Regions from separate parts of the Bradyrhizobium sp. HKCCYLRH1034 genome, predicted to be linked through region 1. Evidence: riboswitches for the same ligand, from Rfam matches in the RefSeq annotation. Region 1 holds a riboswitch; the other holds the start of a gene.
What was found. Region 1 has a riboswitch for cobalamin ahead of ACQR0W_RS22115 (TonB-dependent receptor plug domain-containing protein). Riboswitches for the same ligand answer to the same signal wherever they lie in the genome.
Positions count from the first base shown of each region.

Region 2: linked by a shared signal. The riboswitch ahead of ACQR0W_RS32175 (HupE/UreJ family protein) and the one ahead of ACQR0W_RS22115 (TonB-dependent receptor plug domain-containing protein) in region 1 are both predicted to bind cobalamin.

Region 1 is NZ_JBNPUW010000009.1:121,115-128,791, reverse strand. It holds gene ACQR0W_RS22130 (LysE family translocator) at 1-28, shown strand, start outside; gene ilvC (ketol-acid reductoisomerase) at 179-1,198, shown strand; gene ACQR0W_RS22120 (hypothetical protein) at 1,284-1,862, opposite strand; gene ACQR0W_RS22115 (TonB-dependent receptor plug domain-containing protein) at 1,938-4,013, opposite strand; cobalamin riboswitch at 4,110-4,327, opposite strand; gene ACQR0W_RS22110 (DUF2336 domain-containing protein) at 4,599-5,711, opposite strand; gene ACQR0W_RS22105 (SDR family oxidoreductase) at 6,255-7,112, shown strand; gene ACQR0W_RS22100 (hypothetical protein) at 7,112-7,414, shown strand; gene ACQR0W_RS22095 (response regulator transcription factor) at 7,446-7,677, opposite strand, start outside.
Region 2 is NZ_JBNPUW010000021.1:19,911-27,587, reverse strand. It holds gene cobG (precorrin-3B synthase) at 1-782, opposite strand, end outside; gene cobN (cobaltochelatase subunit CobN) at 779-4,198, opposite strand; gene cobW (cobalamin biosynthesis protein CobW) at 4,205-5,242, opposite strand; gene ACQR0W_RS32180 (DUF1636 domain-containing protein) at 5,263-5,658, opposite strand; gene ACQR0W_RS32175 (HupE/UreJ family protein) at 5,662-6,294, opposite strand; cobalamin riboswitch at 6,414-6,606, opposite strand; gene cobU (bifunctional adenosylcobinamide kinase/adenosylcobinamide-phosphate guanylyltransferase) at 6,641-7,177, shown strand; gene cobO (cob(I)yrinic acid a,c-diamide adenosyltransferase) at 7,194-7,677, shown strand, end outside.

The sequences.
Region 1 (7,677 bases):
GCTCTATCCCGTGTTCATGGACGCATGAGGGAGACTGCCGCCATGCGAGATCGGGGTTTCCAAGCAGGGCCAAAATGCTCTAGACACGGGCCGGATTTCGTCCGGGCGCAGCCGCCCGTGCCTCACCCAAGCGTCTGACTTTCCAGCCAATTCCGGCCATCTCAAAGAGGAAACGACAATGCGTGTCTACTACGATCGCGACGCCGATCTGAACCTGATCAAGGGCAAGAAGGTCGTCATCGTCGGCTATGGCAGCCAGGGCCACGCCCACGCGCTCAACCTGAAGGATTCCGGCGTCAAGGACGTCGCGATCGCGCTGCGCAAGGGCTCGGCCTCCGCCAAGAAGGCCGAAGGCGCCGGCTTCAAGGTGATGGAAGTCGCCGAGGCCGCGAAGTGGGCCGACCTCGTGATGATGCTGACCCCGGACGAGCTGCAGGGCGACATCTACCGCGAGCACCTGCACGACAACATGAAGCAGGGCGCCGCGCTGGTGTTCGCGCACGGCCTCAACGTCCACTTCAACCTGCTCGATCCGCGCGCCGATCTCGACGTGCTGATGATCGCGCCGAAGGGCCCCGGCCACACCGTCCGCTCGGAGTACCAGCGCGGCGGCGGCGTGCCCTGCCTGATCGCGATCGCCAAGGACTCCTCGGGCAATGCCCATGACCTCGGCCTGTCCTACGCCTCGGCGATCGGCGGCGGCCGCGCCGGCATCATCGAGACCACGTTCAAGGAAGAGTGCGAGACCGACCTGTTCGGCGAACAGGCGGTGCTGTGCGGCGGCCTGGTCGAGCTGATCAAGGCCGGCTACGAGACGCTGACCGAGGCCGGCTACGCGCCGGAGATGGCCTATTTCGAGTGCCTGCACGAGGTCAAGCTGATCGTCGACCTGATCTATGAAGGCGGCATCGCCAACATGAACTACTCGATCTCCAACACCGCCGAATACGGCGAGTACGTCACCGGCCCGCGCATCATCACGCCGGAGACCAAGGCCGAGATGAAGCGCGTGCTCGACGACATCCAGTCAGGCCGCTTCGCGCGCGACTGGATGCTGGAGAACAAGGTCAACCAGACCTCGTTCAAGGCGACCCGCGCCAAGCTTGCCCAGCACCCGATCGAGGAAGTCGGCGCCCGCCTGCGCGACATGATGCCCTGGATCAAGAAGGGCGCGCTGGTCGACAAGTCGAAGAACTGAGGTCTTGCGGCGAAACCGAGAAATGAAAACGGCGGGCAGAGGCCCGCCGTTTCTGTTTGGGGTCGTTGAAGGCCCGCCGGCGCGTTCAGGACGCCGCGCGGCGCGACGCCACCGGCGTCAGCAGGCGGACGATCTCGCTGACGGCGACGAGGCCGACGAGCCAGGCGGCGCTGGTCAGGCCGAGGCGGGCGACGATCGGGAGCGCGAAGCTCGCGGCGCCGCCGAGTGCCGGCGTGGCGGCCAGCAGCACCAGCTCATAGGCGGCGTAGGCACTGAGGAGCGCGACAGCAAGCGCAACCGTCGCTGGTGCTGTGCGCAAGGTCGCCAGGGCCATGCGGGCCACAACGGTGGCGCTGAGCGCCGCGACGCCGATCATGGCGCCCCAGGCCAGGGTGTTGGCATCGACCGGATAGTGCAGGGCGCCGAAGCCGATGCCCTGGTTGACCAGCCAGGCGCCGAGCATCACCGGCAGCGCCGCGCGCAGCGGCAGCATGGCGGCGGCGATCACGGCGAAGGCCGCAAACGGCGTCGCGCAGGCGAACACGAAGCTTGCCAGCGCGCAGGCCCCTGTCAGCAGCGCGAAGCAGAACGCAGCGGCATGCCGTTGCGGAACGGGCGCGAGGCGAGCCTCGGAACCAGGCCGGGCGAGGACGTCGAGAGTCATGGAACATCTCCTTCTGTTGCGATTGTAGTCCATTTCGGCAGCTTCTGTCAGCCGCCGGGAGGTTGGTCGGCGGCGTCACTGCACGCCGAAGCTCGCCACCCGGATGCCGCCGAACACGCCGAAGCCCGGCGCGAGGAATCCGGTCGGGTTCTGGTAGTGATGGTTGAAGAGGTTGTCGATCCGGCCGAACAGCTTGACCTGGTCGGACAGCGCGTAGTCGCTGCGCAGGTTGACGACCGTATAGCCGGGCGCGACGAGGCCGGTGGTCATGCCGTCGCGGCTGACGTCGAGCCAGTCGCCGATGTGCAGCAGCGTCGCTGACAGCGTCAGCGCATCGATCGGCCCCCATGTCGCGGTGGCGCTCCATTTCTCCTTCGGCCGCCGCAACAGCTGCAGGCCGGTGGCCGCATCGACCGCGCGGGTGAACGTGTAGTCCGCACGCAGCGAGATCCGGTCGGTGAGATCAGCGGTCACGAAGCTCTCGGTGCCTTCGGTGGTCGCGAGGCCGACATTGGCGTAGGAGGTGAAGGTCGCGTTGAAATTGATCAAGTCGGTGATGCTGTTGTGGAAGTAGGTCGCGCCGAAGCGGAGACGATCGTCGAACAGCGGCTGCTCGAAGCCGGCGTCGTAGCCGGTGCTCTGCTCCGGCCGGAGGTTGGGATTGGCGAAGAAGTTGAACGCCGGAAAATCCTGGTGCAACTGGCTCAGGGTCGGCGCCTTGAAGCCGGTGCCGTAGCTCGCCTTCAGCTTGGTCTCGGTCACCGGCAGGATCACCGCCGGCGCGATCCGGTAGGTGCCATGGCCGCCGAACTGGTCGTTGACGTCGTTGCGCAGGCTCGCCACCACGAACCAGCGCTTCGCGAACTCGGTCTGCAACTCGACGAAGCCGGCCTTGCTGCCATTCTCGGCCGAGAGGTCGGCGGTCTTCAGCCGCTCGGTCTGCTGCTCCAGGCCGACGACGAGATTGTTATGCGGCGCCAGCTCGGTCACCGCGTGCCAGTCATACTTGATGCGCTCGCCGGTCGCGACCGCTGCCACCGGATTGCCAGCCGTCAGGTCGGACGACCGGTCGTTCACATAGTTGACGCCGAAGTAGTTCCGGATGCGGCCGCCGAGCAGCGACCACACGGCTTCCTGGCGTGTCGCAAGCTGGTGGACGGCGTGGTTGCTCTGGGCCGCGTCGGGAAAGCTCGGAAAGCCGCTGTCGCCGGTGAACAGCAGCGTCGCGTCGGTGTATCGAACCACCGAGTTCAGCGTCCAGGCCTCGTTGAGGTCGACGCCCAGCTTGGCCGAGGCGGTGACGTTGTCGTAGGCATTGCCGATGGCCTTCTGCCCCGCAGGCAGCAGCTGCCACGGGGTCACCGGAACGTCGCCGGCGTGCAGATGCGCGACATTGATCGCGTAGTTGACATTGTTTTGTGAGCCGCTGACGCCGGCTGACTGGTTGAAGGTCTTGAACGAGCCGCTCTCGACCGAGGCGGTCGCGCGCGCCGGGCCCTCGCCCTTGCGCGTGATCACCGAGATCACCCCGCCGATCGCATCCGAGCCGTAGAGCCCGCTCTGCGGCCCGCGCAGCACCTCGAACTGCTGGATGTCGGCGGCGAGCAGATGCGCGAAATCGAACGCGCCATTGCCGTTGGTGACATCGCCGACGTCGATGCCGTCGATGAAGAGCTTGGTGTGATTGGCGTTGGTGCCGCGCATGAAGACGTTGGTCTGGCCGCCCGGGCCGCCGGCCTGCACCACGTTCAATCCGGGGATCGTGCTCAGGATGTCCGGCACGGTGCGGGCCTGCTGCGCGGCGATGTCCTTGTCGGTCACCACGGTGATCGCATTCGCGACGTGGGCCACTGGCGTGACGACGCCGGTCGGGCTGACGGCGACGGGGGTTCCGGCTGGCGCGGCCGGCTTTGCCGCCGGCACCTGCTGATGCGGGGCGTTGCCGGTTCTGCGGGGGATGGCTGGTTTTTGAGCGATCGGCTCGCGCGGCGGGTCGACCTCAACCGGGGGCAGAAGGTCGGGGGAGGCGGATTGCTGCGCTGCTGTGGGCGAGGGGCCGAGCAGGGCGAATGACGAGAGGACGCAGAACGACGACAGAAGGGCGCGACTGCGCCTGGCATGGGGAACGGGGGACACGAGGAACCTCGGCATGACGTCAGTGGCACGTCACCGCGAACGAGGTCTCATGCAGCCCTTTGCAGGCCTGCCTGAAAACGATGCCAATAACGCCCCGACCGGCATCCTCGCGTGTGACCACGGCTGACGGCAGGTCTCCTGGCTCGCGGGTCGTCACCTCCACGTCGCCTTCCCGGGACCGAGATTTCCCAGTGGCCTTTGACGCGAGATTCGCCGCTTACAGTTGCGGGGGCAGCTGCGGCCTTCGGTCACGTCCCTTGCGAGACGCATCCGGCACCGCATTCCCTTTTGAGCCCCGGTCGAGGGGCACCGTCGCGATCACCGTAGGAGTGCGGACGCACCAAAGTCAATCCGGCGCCCGGCGATCTCCTGGCGATAACGCTGGCCGGTCGGCTCGGTGATGCCCGGCCGCCTGCGACAACCATAGCTGTCGTCCGTGCGAACGCAGGGACCCATAGCCACCGGCGGTCGTGTGGCGAAGGACGACGATCAAGACATTTTCCGCCAATTCACATCACGCGGTATGGGTCCCTGCGTTCGCAGGGACGACAGCGGAGTGCGAGTCGTTGCTGATGAGGATTGCGCCTTGTGAGCACCCGCTCACTTCTCGACCTTGTTGTGCACCATCCAGAATCGCAGCGTGCGCTGGGCGGTGTCGAGCGACAGGCGGCCGTAGTCGCGTTCCGCGAGCTTGAGCGTGTCGCTGTCGATGGCGTGCTTGATCGGCCGGTGGGTCAGGATTTTCGCCACCACCGACCAGGCCAGCCCGGCGGCACGGCAAGGGATCAGCACGATGTCGGTGCGCGGGCCTTCGAGCACCTTGGCCATCATCTCGGTCGGGACGTTGTTGAGCAGGCCGAGTGCGGCGGAAACCTCGCCGAAGCGGCGGGTTTCGGCGAAGAAGGCGATGGCGGCATCGTTGAGCTCGTTCAGCCCCTTCATGCGCTTGACGGCCTCTTCGGCCAGCGTGAAGTCGCGCCCGACCAGGCCGCCGTCGCTGCGCGCAACGTCGGCGATCGCCTTGAGGATCTTCTTGATCTCCTGTTGCAACGCCGGCGGCGCCGAGGCCATCAGCCTGGCGCGCACGGCTTCGGTCGCGCGGCGCAGGAGGTCGCGCAGGTGCTTGGTGGGCAGGTCGACGCGCAGCCCGATGATCTCGGACAATTCGTCGTCGTCCTCGGCATGCGCCATCATCCCGGAATAGCCGGACTCGGAGAAGCGCGCGGTCTGGTTGTTGGCGAGCTTGCGGATCACCCGGCGCTCGCCGCGGTCGACGATGATGTCGGTCACCGCCTCGGTCAGATGCGGACGGCTGGAGATCGCCATCAGGTGATCCTGGCCCTTGGTCGCCGCGACCTCCACCAACGTACGCTCGGTGAGCCGGCTCGAGTGCATCAGCACGTTCTCGGCCACCGAGATTTCGTCGTCGCGGGCGAGCTGCTGGATCAATTCGACGGGCGCGTAGTCGACCGGCGCGAGATGCTTGCTGAGCTCGGCCCGCGCGCGGGTCTCGACCCGCGAGACCAGCATGCACAGCACGTTGTCGAATACCTTGATCTGGTCCTCGCTGAGGCGTTCGCCGTCATGCAGGAACAGGTTGGTGACTTGGCGCAGCGTGTTGACGCGCTTCGCCGAGGTGCCGCTGCGGACGGCCTCTTCGAGTTCGGTGATGATGGAGTCTTCTGAAGGCGGAAGCTGTTCTGGCTGTGACACGATCGCGCTCGTTTGTCCCGGATTGCCGGAGCGACAGCAACGCGATTGTGATCCGCTGCAAGGCTTTCGGCCGGAGCAGTTTTCGGCACGGGCGATAACAATGCGTTAGGGGCCGAAGGCGTAGTACTCCGGAGAAACACGGATACGGAAAATTAAGACGATACATATAGGGGGGATGACGGGCTGGAGCCCGGTCTTCCGGAGATTCGCCGGACAGGCGATGGAATGAGGTGCGAACACCTCCCCGCAGACACGGCAACGACAGGCCAGCGAAGCGGAAAGGTTAATGATCTCATAAGGTCACAAACCTTCCTTCATCCAACTTGCTCGCTGCCCTAGATCTCACGTCAGCTGTCATCCTCCCAAGCCTTGAAACTTAAATCCCATTCTTGCCGCGGCCATTTTGCCGACGCGCCGTGCGATGCGTGGCGTCACCCGATGTTCCGGGGCAGGTTCGGCGGGCGATGACCTCGCGCGAAAAATCAGCGCCAGCATCCTGCCGCATCTCGTGCGATAATCGCCGCGCAAATCGTTGAGGTCACCATGAAATCCGTCGTCATCACCGGCGCATCCACCGGCATCGGGTTCGCCTGTTCGAAGCTCCTGCTCGCGCGCGGCTTTCGCGTGTTCGGCAGCGTTCGCAAGCAGGCCGACGCAGACCGTCTGCGCGGCGAGCTCGGCGCCAACTTCATGCCGCTGCTGTTCGACGTGACCGACGAGGCGGCGGTGAAGGCTGCCGCCGGCGAGGTGCGAGCGGCGCTCAAGGGCGAGACGCTCGCCGGTCTCGTCAACAATGCCGGTATCGCCGTCGCCGGTCCCGTGACGGAGCTGCCGATCGCGCAGTTCCGCCATCAGATGGAGGTCAACGTCATCGGCCCGGTCATCGCGACCCAGGCGTTCGCGCCGCTGCTCGGGGCCGATCCAGCCATGACGGGAGAGCGCGGCCGGATCGTGATGATCGGCTCAGTCGCGGGCCGCAACGGCAACCCGCTGATGGCGCCCTATTCGACCTCCAAGCATGCGGTCGAAGGGCTGTCCGAGAGCCTGCGCCGTGAGCTGATGCTGTTCGGGATCGACGTCATCGTCATCGCGCCGGGCGCGGTGAAGACGCCGATCTGGGCCAAGGCCGACGAAGTCGACCTGTCGCCGTATCAGGCCTCGCCGTTCTTCCCGGCGCTGCAGAAGATCCGCGCCTTCATGCTGCATCTCGGCCAGTCCGGGCTGCCGGCCGAGACCATCGCCGCGCGGGTGGCCGACGCCTTGACCTTGCCGGCGCCCAAGGTGCGCTACGAGATCGCGCCCGATGCCATGAGGCAATGGATCGTGCGGGTGCTTCCGAAACGGACCGTCGATCGCATGATCGCCAAGCGGCTCGGCCTGATGCCCGCGATCAGGCCCTGATGCCGGCGATGACGACCATCGGCAAGACCCAGGCGGAGCTGACCCGCCTGGTCGAGGAGGAACTTCGCGCGCAGCCGGGCTGCGAGACGGCACGTGTGCCGGCCGTTCATGCGCTCGACGTGCGCAGCGGCCGCAACTGGGAGATCCCGCACGTCGTTCTCGGCGACAGCCTGATCAGCGACGTCGACCGCGCCGTGATGAGCGTGCAGCGCCGGCTCGGGCGCGCATTTCACCTGATCGACGATCCGGTCACGGCGCCGGAAGCGGCAGCGACGCCGCAGGGCAACGCTGGCGACTCCTGACAATCCTTGCGGGGATGTAAGCCCTGCGGGCTCAGGTCAGCAGGCCCTGCCGCAGCGCCAGCCGCACCAGCTCGATGTCGCTGGCCACGCCGAGCTTGTCCTTGATCAGCGAGTGCAGGTTGGCGACCGTCTTCGGGCTGAGATGCAACGCTGACGCGATCTCGTCGGTGGTGCGTTCGGCGAGCAGCATCTGCATCACCTCGAACTCGCGCGCGGACAGGACGTCGGCGGCCGCGCGCTCGCCGGCGAGGCGGCTGAGCGCG
Region 2 (7,677 bases), on a different contig from region 1:
CCGAGACCGACGGCGCAGATTTGATCCGTCAGAGCGATGACGCCGCAACGTCGCTGCGAAATGGTTGCTGACGCCGTCGCGACGGCGTTTGAAACATCGAGGCCCAGTTCGGCGCGGATGGCAGCGCTCGCTTGCGGCTGCAACGTCGCGGAACGCCGCGTCGGGCTGTGTTGCAGCACCAGCCGCGCGAGGTGAACGGCCGTCGACGCCGCGTCGGTCACGGCTGCCGTTCCCAGCCACACATAGTCGTTCGAACCGGCAATGCCGACGGCGATCCGCCTCGCCTCAGTACCACCACAGGCGACGAGACGAACGTCCGCGGCGAGCCCGGTCAGCGGCAGCCTGCCGCCGCCGTCCAGCGCAAAGCCGAACTTGGGCGGCAGCGCATGGAGCGCCGGATCCGAGGTCAGCAGCGTCTCCAGCTCGGCGGCGACGGGGCGCATGTCGACCCATTCGGCCGGGTCGAGTCCCGCCAGCGGGTTGACGACGATGTTGCGGATGGCCTCGAGCTCGGCGCTGTCATCGAGCAGGCCGAGCGATGCCATCAGCTCCCACAGCGGCGCGAGCGTCTCGGACGATACGCCGCGTATTTGCAGATTGGCGCGGCGCGTGAGGTCGATCTGGCCGTTGCCGTAGCGCCGAGCGGCCTCGGCAAGCTCACGCAGCGCCGACACCGGCAACGCGCCGCCATGCGGCCGGACACGAACGATGAGGCCGTCGCCGCTCGGCATCGGCCGCCGCGCGCCCGGGCACCAGCCCTTGATCTCGACCGAGGCGGTCATGACGCGCTCTCCGCTTGCGTCAGGCGCGTGCGGGCATGCGCAAGCTCATCGGCGACGGCATTTCGGCGTGGCACCCACAGCTGCCGACGCAGCGCGTCTTCGAATCGCGCCACGATCGCGGCGACGGCCGCGGGATTGCGTGCGGTCATGCCGTCCAGCACGGCCTCGTCACGCAGCAGCGCGCCATGCGCCAGATCGAACAGGTGCTCGGCAACGGTGTCGGAGGTAGCCGCAAAGGCGTAGAGCGCGTCGACGCCCTGCGCGATCTCGGCGACGCCGCGATAGCCATGCGCGAGCATTCCCGAGATCCAGCGCGGATTGGTGAGACGGCCGCGCACCACGCGGGCAATCTCCTCGCTGAAGCTCCGCGCCGCGGGCGCCTCCGGACGGCTGGTGTCGAGATGCAGCAGTACGGGCGACGCGCCGAGCGACGCTGCAGCGGCTGCGAAGCCTCCGGCGAAATCGGCCACCTCCTCGCCATCGAGGAGGTCGCGCTCACGATCGTCCTGCGGATGCACGAGGGCATCGGCGCTGCGGACGCGGGCGCGGAACGTGTCGGAGGCCGACACGCCGTCATGCGCTCCGCCGAAACTGTAAGCGGTGCTCTCAAGATACGCTTCGCCGAGCTGCGACCGGCTCGTCCAGTCCATCCCGAGCGCGAGGTCGGCGGCAACGGCGCCGTAGCTGCCGGGCGCGCCGCCGAACACGCGCGCCAAGCTCTCGCCGCGCCGCCGTGCCGCGGCCAGCGGATTGTCGGCATCGTCCTCGTCGAGTGACGCCACCTTCTGCACGGCGAGATCAAACAGCGCGATCTGCGCTTCGAACAGGTCGCGGAACAGCCCCGAGATCCGCAGCGTCGCATCGATGCGCGGGCGGTCGAGCATCGCCAACGGCAGCACGTCGACGCCGGTGACCCGATTGGAGTTGAGGTCCCAGCGCGGCCGCGCGCCGAGATAAGCCAAGGCCTGGGCCAGATCGTCGCCGCCCGTGCGCAGCGATGCGGACGCCCAGAGATCGAGCATGAGCGCGCGCGGGTAGTCGCCATGATCCTGCAAATAGCGCCGGATCACCTCATCAGCCGCGCGTACGCCGATCAGGGCCGCGGTCCGGGTCGGGATCGCGCGCGGATCGATCGCGGTCAGATTGCGGCCCGTGGGCAGCACGTCGAGACGGCCGCGGCTCGGCGCTCCGGCGGGACCGGCAGCAACGCGCCGGCCATCGAGCGCGGCGAGCAACGCGCTGCGCTCGGCCGCAGCGCTCGCGGCGATCCGTGCGGCGATGTCGGCGCGATCGACCGTCACCGCCTGCCCCATCGCCGCCGTGATCGCATCGGCCAGCAGGGCGGTCGCCGCCGTGTCGGGCGCCTCCCCAAACACGTGCAGGCGGTCGCGCACCGCGAGCTCCTTGATGTCGCAGAGCTGCGCATCGAGCTGCGCGATCGCCTCGCGTCCGGTCATGGCACGGTCGAGCCCGCAATCGGCGGCCAGGCCGCCCTGCCAGGCCCGCGCGACGATCTCCTCCTCGAGCAGTTTCAGGCGGCGTTTGTCGAGGCCATCCGCCTCGGCATATTCCTCGACCAGCCCCTCCAGCTCCAGCAGGGATCCGTGCAGACCGGCCTGCGACAGCGGCGGCGTCAGATGCCCGAGCGTCAGTGCCGACAACCGCCGCTTGGCCTGCATCGCTTCGCCGGGATTGTTGACGATGAAGGGGTAGATCACCGGCAGCGGGCCCAGTACGGCCTCGGGCCAGCACGCATTTGACAGCGCCAGCGCCTTGCCCGGCAGCCATTCCAGCGTGCCATGCGCACCGAGATGAATCAGCGCATCGATCCGCTCGGCCTCTCGCAGATATGCATAGAGCGCGACATAGGCGTGCCGCGGCGGCACGCTGGTGTCGTGATAACCGGACTTGCGATCGGCGCGACTGCCACGATCCGGTTGCAACAAGATCAGGAGTTTTCCCGCACGCAGCACCGGAAAATGGAAGGCGCCATCCCGGAACGCCGGGTCCGCTTCCGCCTCTCCCCAGATGTCATGTAGCGCACGCTGCAGATCGTCCGGCAACGGCGCCAGAGCACACCGATAGGCCGCGAGCGGCACCACGAGCTGATCTGCCTCGTCCCGCAGCAGCGTTTCGATATCGTCCGCGGTCGGCGCTACACGGCCGATATCGTACCCCGCCTCCGCCAACAACCGCGCAATGGCGGCTGCGCTTGCGCTGGTGTCGAGACCGACGGCGTAGCCGCGACGCCCGCCGCGCGACGGATAATCGGAGAGCATCAGCGCCACGCGCCGCTCGCTGGCCGGCAGCCCCCGCAATTGCGCCCATCGCGCCGCCAGTTGCGCGACGTAAGCAATGCGGTCCTGTTGAGGCACATAGCGCATCGCGCTGAACTGCAGACGCTCATCCGCCGGCGCCTCGCCCTTGAACGCAATCGGGCGCGCCAACAGCCGGCCGTCGAGCTCCGGTAGCACGACATTCATCGCAAGGTCCGTCGGCGACAGTCCGCGCACCGACGAGGCCCAGGCCTCTTCCGTGCTCTGCGCCTGGATGATTTGCAGAACTGGTGCATCGGCCACGTCGAGCACCGTGGTGCCGTCGTCGCGCAGCGCCGAGAACGCGGTGGCGTTCAAAATGATCGCAGGACGCCGGCGCTGGACGAGTCGCGCCAGTGCATCCCCAATATTGGGATCCTTCAGGCTGGTCACCGCGACCGCGACTGCCGCCAGCCCTTTGGCTTCGATCGCCCGCATCAGCTCAGCAATCCCGGCCGTATCGGCAGCGAGCAGGCTCGCACGGTAGAACACGATCAGCGCGCACGTCCGCGCATCATCATGGCCGCAGAGATCATCGATGCCGACGGCTCCGCGATCGGGCCTGAAGCCGACGATCGAACCGATCGCGATCGGTTCGGCAAACTGCGCGTCGCGCCCGAGCAGCGTCGCGAGATAGCGCAGGGCCTCGCGCGCATTGCCGACACCGCCCTCGTGCAGATAACCGTAGAGACGCGAGGTCGCGTCCTGCGGCAAGGTCGAGAGCTCAGCAAGCCTGTCGTCGGCGCGATCGTCACCCGGCAGTGCCGCGAACAGGATGTGGCGGCTGCGACAAAGCGATGCGATGCGCTCCAGCCCGTAGCGCCAATAGTCGAGCCCGCCGAGACAGCGCACGACGACGGCGCGCGCGCCCAGCACGACACGGTCGACATAGAGATCGACCGACATCGGATGCTTCAGCCGTTTCAAGCTGGCGAGGCGCAGGCTCGGCAGCTCATCCGACGACGCGGTCCAGGCTTCGGCCAGCGCCGACAGGTCGGTGTCCGAGAACGACAGCACGACGATCTCGGCCGGCGACTGTGCAAGATCCACGGCCTGTTCGAGGTCGTCGAGATCCGCGCCCGTTGTCGCCAGCAGGTGCATCGGTGACTATCCTGTGATCAGGCTCTGGATGGCAGCGGCATCGAGGCCGCGCTCGCCGATGATCACCAGCCGCCCCTGCCGCGATTCGCCCGAGCGCCACGGGCGCTCGAACTGATGCTGGATGCGGCTGCCAACGGCCTGCACCAGGAGGCGCAGCGGCTTGCCGGCGACTTCCACGAACCCTTTCACCCGCAACACATCATGTGCGTCGACGGCGGCCGCGATGCGGTCGACGAGCGCATCGGGCGAAGCCTGCGCCGGAACGTCAAGCACGAAACTCTCGAAATCGTCGTGATCGTGCTCGGCCTCGTTGTCGTGATGCGACGGCCGGGCCGCGAGATCGTCCTCCGCGGCGGCACCGAGCCCGAGCAGCACCGAAGCCGACAGCCTGCCGTGCTCCGTCGCGATCACCTTGACGGCACGCTGCACCTTCGCCGCGATCTCGGCGGCGACGTCCTTGCGCTGCTCCTCGCTCATCAGGTCGCTCTTGTTCATCACGACGAGATCGGCGCACAGCAGCTGGTCCTCGTAGACCTCCTCCAGCGGATTGTCGTGATCGAGCGACGCATCGGTGGCGCGCTGCGCGGCGAGCGCTTCGGGATCGTCGGCGAAGCGTCCCGCGACCACCGCCGGACCATCGACGACCGCAACGACGCCGTCGACGGTGACGCGCGTCGCGATCTCGGGCCAGTTGAAGGCCTGCACCAGCGGCTTCGGCAGCGCCAGCCCCGAGGTCTCGATCACGATATGCTCAGGCGGCTCCTTCTGATCCAGCAGGCTCCTGAGCGCGGGGACGAAATCATCGGCAACGGTGCAGCACAGGCAGCCGTTCGACAGCTCGACGATGCGATCCTCCGGACAATCCGGCACGCCGCAACCCTTCAGGATGTCGCCGTCGATGCCGACATCGCCGAACTCGTTGACGATGATGGCGAGCCGGCGACCGTTCGCGGTCTCGATCAGGTTGCGCACCAGCGTGGTCTTGCCGGCGCCGAGGAAACCGGTGACGATGGTGCAAGGCGTCTTGGCGAACGACTTCGTCATGGCGATACGATCTCTCGTTTTCAGCGTGGCGCTGACAGCGCAGGCACGCGCGCGACGGTGTTCTTGCGAATGTATTCGGGACGCTCGCGCCAGGCCGGCAGGCCGGCGTCATGGCGCTGATGCAGTTGCGCAAATGTCAGCACATCCCGCGCATGCAGATCGGGATCGAGGGCGCCGAGCACATAGGTCCATTTGCCCGGCGCCGTCACCGCAACCGTGCACGCACGATTGCAGTTCGACAGACACTCGACACCGACAACGGTGACACCGGCGCGCTGCGCGGTCGGCAACGTCTCGATCGCGGCGAGCAAACGGGCTCCGGCCCGCGGCTGATCAGGCGGCGTAGGTTCCGTCGCCTGCGAACGGCAAGTGACGCAGACGAACAGCGTCGTCTCATCAGTCTCTGATGCGGTCATCAATCAGCCGATCACGCCGGCCGCCGTCGCCGCGGCGACCCCACCCACCAGCACGATGGCAGCGCCCGCGAGCCGCAGCGCCAGCGGCGCAGCCGCTTTGGCCTTCGCCGACAGCAGCCTGGTGCCAAGGAACGCGCCGGCGGCGATGATGGTCTGGATCACGAGCAGACCGACGAGATAGGCCCCGAGCGGGGTGTTCTCGGCCCCGACGATCGATTCACCCAGCGCATATCCATGGACGAGGCCGGTCACGGCGAACAGGCCGGCGACGGGCAGCACACCGAAACGGCCACGCATCACCACCACCAGCCCAACCACGACGGTGGTCAGGCCGACCAGCAGCTCGGCAGCCGGGATGTTGGCCTTGGCCACATGAAGGCCGACGCCCGCGATCATCGCGGTGGCGAAGGCGAGCACCGGCGCGAAGCCGCGGCCCAGAAGCGCTGCAACGATGCCCGCGCCCACGATCGCCGCCAGATGGTCGATTCCGATGACAGGATGGCCGAGGCCGGACAGCATCCCCTGTGCAAACGTCTGCGGCAGCTTGCCCCCCATCATGTGATGCGCGAAGGCGGGATCGGTGGCGAGCAGCATCAGGCTCGCGGCTGCAAAGGTCGTGGTGCGGGTCAACTTCATGGCCGTCTCCGTCGCTTGCCGGCTCCCCAGAGGACCGGACGATGCGCTGCATCCGACGGCACCCCGCCCATCCCGGCGGGATCAGAACCAGCATCGCGACTCCCCGCGCGACGGGTCGGCCAACAGCAATATCGACGGCAGGTCTCCTGGCTCTCGGGTCACCGCATGAAGCCACCTTCCCGGTTTCCCAGTGGTGTCTTGGCCTCACACTCGCCGATTACAGTTGCGGGGGCAGCCACGGCCTTGGGTCAAGAACCCGCACCGTGTTCCCTAAATCTCTCCTTTCGGAGAACCGTCATCTGTTAGATACGGGTCGCACCAAAGCCCGTCAATCGGAATCGTCCCCATGGTCCCCGCCCCGCCGCATCCCGCCCTGCCGCGCCTGACGCTGGTGCTCGGCGGTGCGCGCTCGGGCAAGAGCCGCCATGCCGAGGCCCTCGTCACCGCCCTTCCGCCGCCTTGGACCTATGTTGCGACCGCGCAGGCCTTCGACGCCGAAATGACCGACCGGATCGCCCAGCACAAGGCGCGCCGCGCCGAGGGATGGCAGACGCTGGAGACGGCGCATGATCTCGCGGGCCTCGTCCGGTCAAGTGGAGAATCGGGCGTACCGATGCTGATCGATTGCCTGACGCTCTGGCTCAGCAACGTGATGCTCGCCGACATGAACGTGGCGGCAAGATCAGCCGAGCTGATCGACGCGCTCAGGAACTCGCATGGCCCGATCGTGGCCGTGTCCAACGAAGTCGGACTGGGCATCGTGCCGGACAACGCGCTCGCGCGCGCCTTTCGCGACGCCCAGGGGCGACTGAACCAGGACATCGCGGCCTTAGCGGATCGCGTGATCCTGATGGCGGCGGGACTGCCGCTGACGTTGAAGTGACGAGGAGACAATGCCGATGACCGGAAGCGCCGACGATTCACGCCACAAGGCGAAGATGGAGAACCGCAAGGCGGTGCAGGATGCCGAGGTCGCCTCCAAAACCGTGGAGAAGGGCCTGCTGATCGTTCACACCGGCAAGGGCAAGGGAAAATCGACGGCGGCGTGGGGCCTGATGCTGCGCGCACTCGGCCGCGGCTTTCGCATCGGCGTCGTGCAGTTCGGCAAAGGCGCGTGGGAAACCGGCGAGCGCAAGGCGATCGAGAAGTTCGGCGATCAGGTGTCGTGGCACACGCTCGGGGAAGGCTTTACGTGGGAGACGCAGGATCGTGCGCGCGACGTCGCCGCGGCCGAGCGCGCCTGGGCGAAGGCTAAGGAGCTGATGGCGGATCCGTCGATCCGGCTGCTCGTCCTCGATGAGCTCAACATCGCGCTGCGCTACGATCACCTTGATATCGCAGACGTCGTCGCCACGCTCGCAGGGCGCCGTCCCGATCTGCACG